Regions from separate parts of the Nonomuraea sp. NPDC049714 genome, predicted to be linked through region 3. Evidence: predicted binding sites of a transcription regulator. Region 3 holds the regulator's gene; each other region holds the start of a gene.
The links. Region 3 encodes HrcA, which represses chaperone genes, less so after heat shock. Its sites were predicted from a motif close to TTGGCACTCTCNNNNNGAGAGTGCCAA; they were not measured.
Positions count from the first base shown of each region.

Region 1 (2,265 bases), on a different contig from region 3:
GACGGCCCTTACGTGCTCGACATCGCCCGCCGCACCGGCGGCGCTGTGGAGGACGTCACGGACCCCGAGATCGTCGCGGCGATCAAGCTGCTGGCCTCGACCGAGGGCATCTTCGCCGAGACGGCGGGCGGCGTCACGGTGGGCGTGCTGAAGAAGCTCGTCGACACCGGGCGGCTCGACCCGGAGTTGGAGACCGTGGTGCTCAACACCGGCGACGGGCTCAAGACGCTCGACGTCATCGCCGACGACGCCCAGCCCACGGCCGTGATCCGGCCCTCTCTCGACGCGTTCCGCGCGACTGTCTGACAATCAGGAAAGGCGAGGTTTATTCATGAGTGTTTCTGTGCGGATTCCCACCATCCTTCGCACCTACACCGGCGGTAGCGCGGAGGTGAGTGGAGAGGGCGCGACCCTGCGTGACGTGCTCGCCAAGCTCGACTCCGACTACCCGGGGATTGGCGCCCGCATTCTCGATGAATCGGGCAAGATTCGGCGTTTTGTCAACGTTTATGTTGGCGAAGAGGACGTCCGTTTTGCCCAGGGACTTGACACTCCGGCCCCTGAAGGCACTCAGGTCTCCATCATCCCGGCAGTCGCCGGCGGCTGAACCCGGTCACTGAAGAAGGCGCCCGCATGCGGGCGCCTTCTCTTTTTTTCCGCAATCAAATTCAAGGTTGAACTACTTTCCGCACATGGTGAAATTTCCGGTTTGTCGGTTGACTCTGGTGCCAAACGTCGTGTCGCAGGTATGGTCGAGTGCGGTCGTCTGACTGATTCCCCAATTGTCATGACGATTGTGGGTCTCGCGGAGGAATGGGCGGGACCTATGAGCCCAGTAAGAGGAGTCGGAAGTGGCGCAGGGCACCGTCAAATGGTTCAACGCGGACAAGGGCTACGGCTTCATCGCGGTAGACGGTGGTAAGGATGTATTCGTCCATTACTCGGCAATCATGATGGATGGCTATCGATCTCTCGAACAGGGGCAACGGGTCGAGTTCGAGATCACGCAGGGCCAGAAGGGGCCGCAGGCGGAGTCCGTCCGTGCGGTCGCGTAGCTGGTAAGCCCCGGCAGCCCGCACGTCAGCGCAGTGCGTGCGGCCTGCCACCCCCTCGGTGTACGGCGGGCCGCCCTGGCCCGCCGTTCGCGCTGTACGGACTTGACCTGGGCGTGGGTGGCGTCAGCTTGCACTCGACAGGGTAGAGTGCTAAACAATTCGTTGGCACTCTCTGTTGCAGAGTGCCAACCTGGGATCGAGACGATGGGGTCTGCCGACGGAGTTGCGGACCCACATGCCGTCGCGGGCGTCGGCTCGGTCCACAGCCAGCCACCCTGCAACTGGGAGGTCTAGCCTTATGGCAGCCAAGATGATCGCGTTTGACGAGGACGCCCGGCGCGGTCTCGAGCGTGGTATGAACCAGCTCGCCGACGCCGTCAAGGTGACCCTGGGGCCCAAGGGCCGCAACGTCGTGCTGGAGAAGAAGTGGGGCGCCCCCACTATCACCAACGACGGTGTGTCGATCGCCAAGGAGATCGAGCTCGAGGACCCGTGGGAGAAGATCGGCGCGGAGCTGGTCAAGGAAGTCGCCAAGAAGACGGACGACGTCGCTGGTGACGGCACCACGACCGCCACCGTGCTCGCCCAGGCGCTGGTGCGCGAGGGCCTGCGCAACGTCGCCGCCGGCGCGAACCCGATGGCCCTGAAGAAGGGCATCGAGGCCGCTGTCGAGCGGGTGAGCGAGGAGCTGTCCAAGCTCGCCAAGGACGTGGAGACCAAGGAGCAGATCGCTTCGACGGCCTCCATCTCCGCCGCCGACCCCGAGATCGGGGCGCTCATCGCCGAGGCGATGGACAAGGTCGGCAAGGAAGGCGTCATCACCGTCGAGGAGAGCAACACCTTCGGTCTGGAGCTTGAGCTCACCGAGGGCATGCGCTTCGACAAGGGCATGACGTCGATGTACTTCGTCACGGACTCCGACCGTATGGAGGCCGTGCTCGAGGACCCGTACATCCTGATCGTCAACTCGAAGGTCTCGGCGAACAAGGACCTCCTGCCCCTGCTCGACAAGGTCGTGCAGTCCGGCAAGCCGCTCCTGATCATCGCCGAGGACGTCGAGGGCGAGGCGCTGGCGACCCTGGTCGTCAACAAGATTCGCGGCCTGTTCCGCTCGGTGGCCGTCAAGGCCCCCGGCTTCGGTGACCGCCGCAAGGCCATGCTCGGCGACATCGCCACCCTCACCGGTGGTCAGGTCATCGCCGAGGAGGTC
Region 1 is NZ_JBITLM010000028.1:4,497-6,761, reverse strand. Features, by position in the region: gene thrC (threonine synthase) at 1-306, shown strand, start outside; gene ACIBQX_RS50080 (MoaD/ThiS family protein) at 332-607, shown strand; gene ACIBQX_RS50075 (cold-shock protein) at 852-1,055, shown strand; gene groL (chaperonin GroEL) at 1,354-2,265, shown strand, end outside.
Region 1: a site for HrcA is predicted at 1,218-1,244, ahead of groL (chaperonin GroEL). Genes of this name have one in related genera too.

Region 2 (2,265 bases), on a different contig from region 3:
TGACGACGATGCGACGGGCGGTGCCGAGCACCTCCAGACCGACGTTCTCCAGCTTGAGGCCGATCTCCTCGCTGACGACCTGGCCACCCGTGAGGATGGCGATGTCCTGCAGCATCGCCTTGCGGCGGTCGCCGAAGCCGGGGGCCTTGACGGCGACAGAGGTGAAGGTGCCGCGGATCTTGTTGGTGACCAGAACGGCCAGGGCCTCGCCCTCGACGTCCTCGGCGACCACCAGCAGCGGCTTCTTGCTCTGCGCGATCTGCTCCAGCAGCGGCAGGAAGTCCGCGATGGAGGAGACCTTGCCCTGGGTGAGCAGGATGTAGGCGTCCTCCAGGACGGCCTCCATGCGCTCGGAGTCCGTGACCATGTAGGCCGACAGGTAGCCCTTGTCGAACTGCAGGCCCTCGGTGAACTCGAGCTCCATGCCCATGGCGTTGGACTCTTCGACGGTGAGCACACCGTCCTTGCCCACCTTGTCGAACGCCTCGGCGATCAGCTCGCCGATCTGGGCGTCCTGCGCGGAGATCGTCGCGACATTGGCGATCTCCTTCTTGTCCTCGACCGGACGGGCGCTGGCGAGCAGCTTGTCGCTGACGGCCTTGGCGGCCTGGTCGATGCCGCGCTTGAGCGACAGCGGCGAGGCGCCGGCGGCCACGTTGCGCAGGCCCTCGCGGACCATCGCCTGGGCCAGGACGGTCGCGGTGGTGGTGCCGTCACCCGCGACGTCGTTGGTCTTGGTGGCAACTTCCTTGGCGAGCTGGGCGCCGAGGTTCTCGTAACGCTCCTCCAGCTCGATCTCACGAGCGATGGTCACGCCGTCGTTCGTGATCGTCGGTGCACCGAACTTCTTGTCGATGACGACGTTGCGGCCACGGGGGCCGAGGGTAACCTTTACGGCGTCCGCGAGGGCGTTGACGCCGCGCTCAAGCGCGCGGCGGGCGTTCTCGTCGAATTCCAGGATCTTCGCCATTTTGCTGAGAGTCCTCTCCTGGCGTCGAAGGCCCCGAACGCGGTATGCGCCCGGGGCCCCGACACAACCGGCTTACTTCTCGATGATCGCGAGAACGTCGCGGGCGGAGAGCACGAGGTACTCCTCGCCGCCGTACTTGACCTCGGTGCCGCCGTACTTGCTGTAGAGGACGATGTCGCCCTCACTGACGTCGAGCGGAATCCGCTTGTCGCCGTCCTCATCCCAGTTGCCGGGACCCACCGCGAGGACCTTGCCCTCTTGCGGCTTCTCCTTGGCGGTGTCCGGGATGACCAGACCGGAAGCGGTGGTCTGCTCTGCCTCAAGCGGCTGAACCACAATGCGGTCGCCGAGCGGCTTAACGGGAACCTTGGTGGCGGTCGTCACGATCGGACCTCCCCTTCAGATTTGAATGATCTAGAAGAGGCGACCAGCGGGGCCTGCCGTCGCGGGTGCCAGACCTGCCTCGTCGCACATTGGCACTCTCAAGGGGAGAGTGCCAACAGGAAACATATGCAAGAGGGGCTTGACAGTCAACACGAACTCGTCTGCTGAGAGCGATCAGGGGCCCAAGTCTTCTCCGAGGTGACCCCAGGTTGGCACACTGCCTGGAGTCCCAGCCTAGGGGCATTCGGGACGATCCCCCCGCACGTCACGTCGGCGCGCCGCACCGGCTCGCGACCTCCGGGAAGTACGGCGGACCGGCGGGTCCGGTGAGGGCGCTAACGTCGTATGTCGTGGACCTTGAGGCCTTTCGTGAGCTGCTGACGCCGCGCGGCCTGCGGGCGCTCGGCGAGGCCGAGGAGCTCGTGGGCGCCGACCCGGTCGTGGCCGCCACGAAGCTGCGCAGGACCTACGACGCCGCCCTCACCTCGGCCGCGCTCACCCAGGCCGGGCTCAGGGACCGGGCGAGGGCGAAGTTCGGCGCGAACGCGGCGCGGATGTACTTCACGCCGCACGGCCTGGAGCAGGCGACCCGCGCCGAGGTGGCCGAGCACCGCGCCCGCCGCCTGGCCTCCGGGACCGGCCTGCGGGTGGTGGACGCGTGCTGCGGCATCGGCGGCGACCTGGTGGCGCTGGCCCGCGCGGGCTGCACCGTGGACGCGGTGGACACCGACCCGCTGACCGTCGCCGTCGCCACGGCGAACGCCGAGGCGCTCGGCCTCGCCGACCGGGTCACGGTCACCCTGGCCGACGCCGCGTCGGTTACGCCAGAGGCGTACGACGTGCTGTTCGCCGACCCCGCGCGCCGCACCTCCAGAGGCAGGACGTTCGACCCCCTGGCCTACTCGCCGCCC
Region 2 is NZ_JBITLM010000006.1:54,636-56,900, reverse strand. Features, by position in the region: gene groL (chaperonin GroEL) at 1-970, opposite strand, end outside; gene groES (co-chaperone GroES) at 1,043-1,357, opposite strand; gene ACIBQX_RS23815 (methyltransferase domain-containing protein) at 1,705-2,265, shown strand, end outside.
Region 2: a site for HrcA is predicted at 1,444-1,470, ahead of groES (co-chaperone GroES). Genes of this name have one in related genera too.

Region 3 (2,265 bases):
GGGGCCGACCTCGCCCTCGCCGGCGAGCTGGATGTGGGTGCCGTCCTCGACGCCCGCGGGGATGCGCACCTTGATCGTGCGGCGGGTGCGCACCCGGCCGTCGCCGGAGCACTCCTGGCACGGGTTGCGGATGATGCTCCCGAAACCGCCGCACTGCGGGCACGGCCGCGAGGTCATGACCTGGCCCAGGAACGACCGGGTGACCTGACTGATCTCGCCGCGCCCGTTGCACATGTCACAGGTGTCGGGGTGGGTGCCCGGGGACGCGCCCGCGCCCTGGCACACCTCGCACAGCACGGCGGTGTCGACGACCAGCTCGCGGGTGGTGCCGAACGCGGTCTCGCGCAGGTCGAGCTCGACCCGGATGGTCGCGTTGCGACCCCTGCGGGCACGCGAGCGCGGACCGCGCGCGCCGGCCGCGTTGCCGAAGAAGGCGTCCATGATGTCGCTGAACGGGAACCCCGCGCCGAAACCGCCGGCCCCGGCCGCCGCGCCCGCGCCGCCGAACGGGTCGCCGCCCAGGTCGTACATCTGGCGCTTGCTCGGATCCGACAGCACCTCGTAGGCCTGCGTGATCTCCTTGAACCGCTCCTGGGTGGCGGGATCGGGATTCACGTCAGGGTGCAGCTCGCGAGCCAGCCGGCGGTAAGCCTTCTTGATCTCGTCCTGACTGGCGTCACGGCGCACCCCGAGGGTGGCGTAGTAGTCGCTGTTTGCCACTTATCGACCTCTTAAGATGCAGCCAGGATCTGGCTGACGTAGCGTGCCACCGCGCGCACGGCGCCCATCGTCACGGGGTAGTCCATCCTCGTGGGGCCCAGCACGCCGAGCCGAGCCAGTTGGTTGTCGCCTGAACCGTATCCCGTGGCGACGATGGACGTGCCCACTAGTCCGGTGTAGGCGTTCTCTGATCCGATGCGCACGGTGAGAGCGGACGGTGTGTCTGTGGACGTCTCGCCGAGCAGCCGCATGAGCACGACCTGCTCCTCCAGCGCCTCGAGCACGTCGCGCAGCCCGACGCTGAAGCCGGCCCCCGCGAGGTTGGCCGCGCCGGCGAAGACGATCTTCTCGTCGTGGCGTTCGACGAGCGTTTCGAGCAGCACCGACAGGATCGTGGCCACGACGGGCCGATCCTCGGCCGGCAGCCGCTCGGGCAGGTCGGCCACCAGGTCGGGCACATTGCCCAGCCCGCAGCCGTCCAGGCAACTGTTGAGCACCGCGCGCAGGTGCGCGATGCGGGTGTCCTCCACCACTTCGGGCAGCTCGATCACGCGCTGCTCGACGCGGCCGGTGTTGGTGATCAGCACGAGCATGACGCGCCGCTCGGCGAGCTGGACCAGCTCGACGTGCCGCACCGTGGAGCGGGTGAGCGTCGGATACTGCACCACCGCGACCTGCCTGGTGAGCTGCGCGAGCAGCCGCACCGTGCGGGTCACCACGTCGTCCAGGTCCACCGCGCCGGCCAGGAAGGTCTCGATGGCCCTGCGCTCGGCTCCGGACAACGGCTTGATCTGCGAGAGCCTGTCGACGAACAGGCGGTATCCCTTGTCCGTCGGCACCCGGCCGGCGCTGGTGTGCGGCTGGGTGATGTAGCCCTCCTCCTCCAGCGCGGCCATGTCGTTCCTGACCGTCGCCGGGGAGACCTTCAGGTTGTGGCGCTCCGCCAGCGCTTTGGAGCCCACCGGTTCGTTGGTCGACACGTAGTCTTCGACAATGGCGCGGAGCACCGCGAGTTTACGATCGTCGAGCACGTGAGCACCTCCTACCGCTGCCTTCCGGGAAACGACAGGTCTAGCACTCTGTGTTCCCGAGTGCCAAGTGTACGGCTCTCACTCACAAGGTGCGATAACGCCGTGGGCCCCAGGCTGCTGGCGCAACGTCGACCACACCCGTCACACTTGTAACGTGACGGACAATTCACACCCTCAGTCATATGGTCCCCCGTCAGAGCCCGGGCATTCCCCGGGGGAGACACCCCAGGGACAACCACCCCCGTACGGCCCGCCGCAGCAGTACGTCCAGCAGCAGTACGGCCAGGCGCCTCCCTTCGACCAGCAGGGCCGGCCCCCGCAGGGGCAGCCCTTCGACCCACGGGCCCAGCCGCCGCAGTACCCACAAGCCCCACCCCCGCAGTACGGCCAGCAGCCGCAGTTCGGCCAGTACGGCAAGCAACCGCAGTTCGGCCAGCAGTACCCGCCGGGGTCCGGGCCGGGAGTGAACTCGAAGACCCTCAGGCCGCAACTGCGGTGGATCGGCGTCTCCTGG
Region 3 is NZ_JBITLM010000007.1:317,672-319,936, reverse strand. Features, by position in the region: gene dnaJ (molecular chaperone DnaJ) at 1-720, opposite strand, end outside; gene hrcA (heat-inducible transcriptional repressor HrcA) at 732-1,751, opposite strand; gene ACIBQX_RS27625 (hypothetical protein) at 1,906-2,265, shown strand, end outside.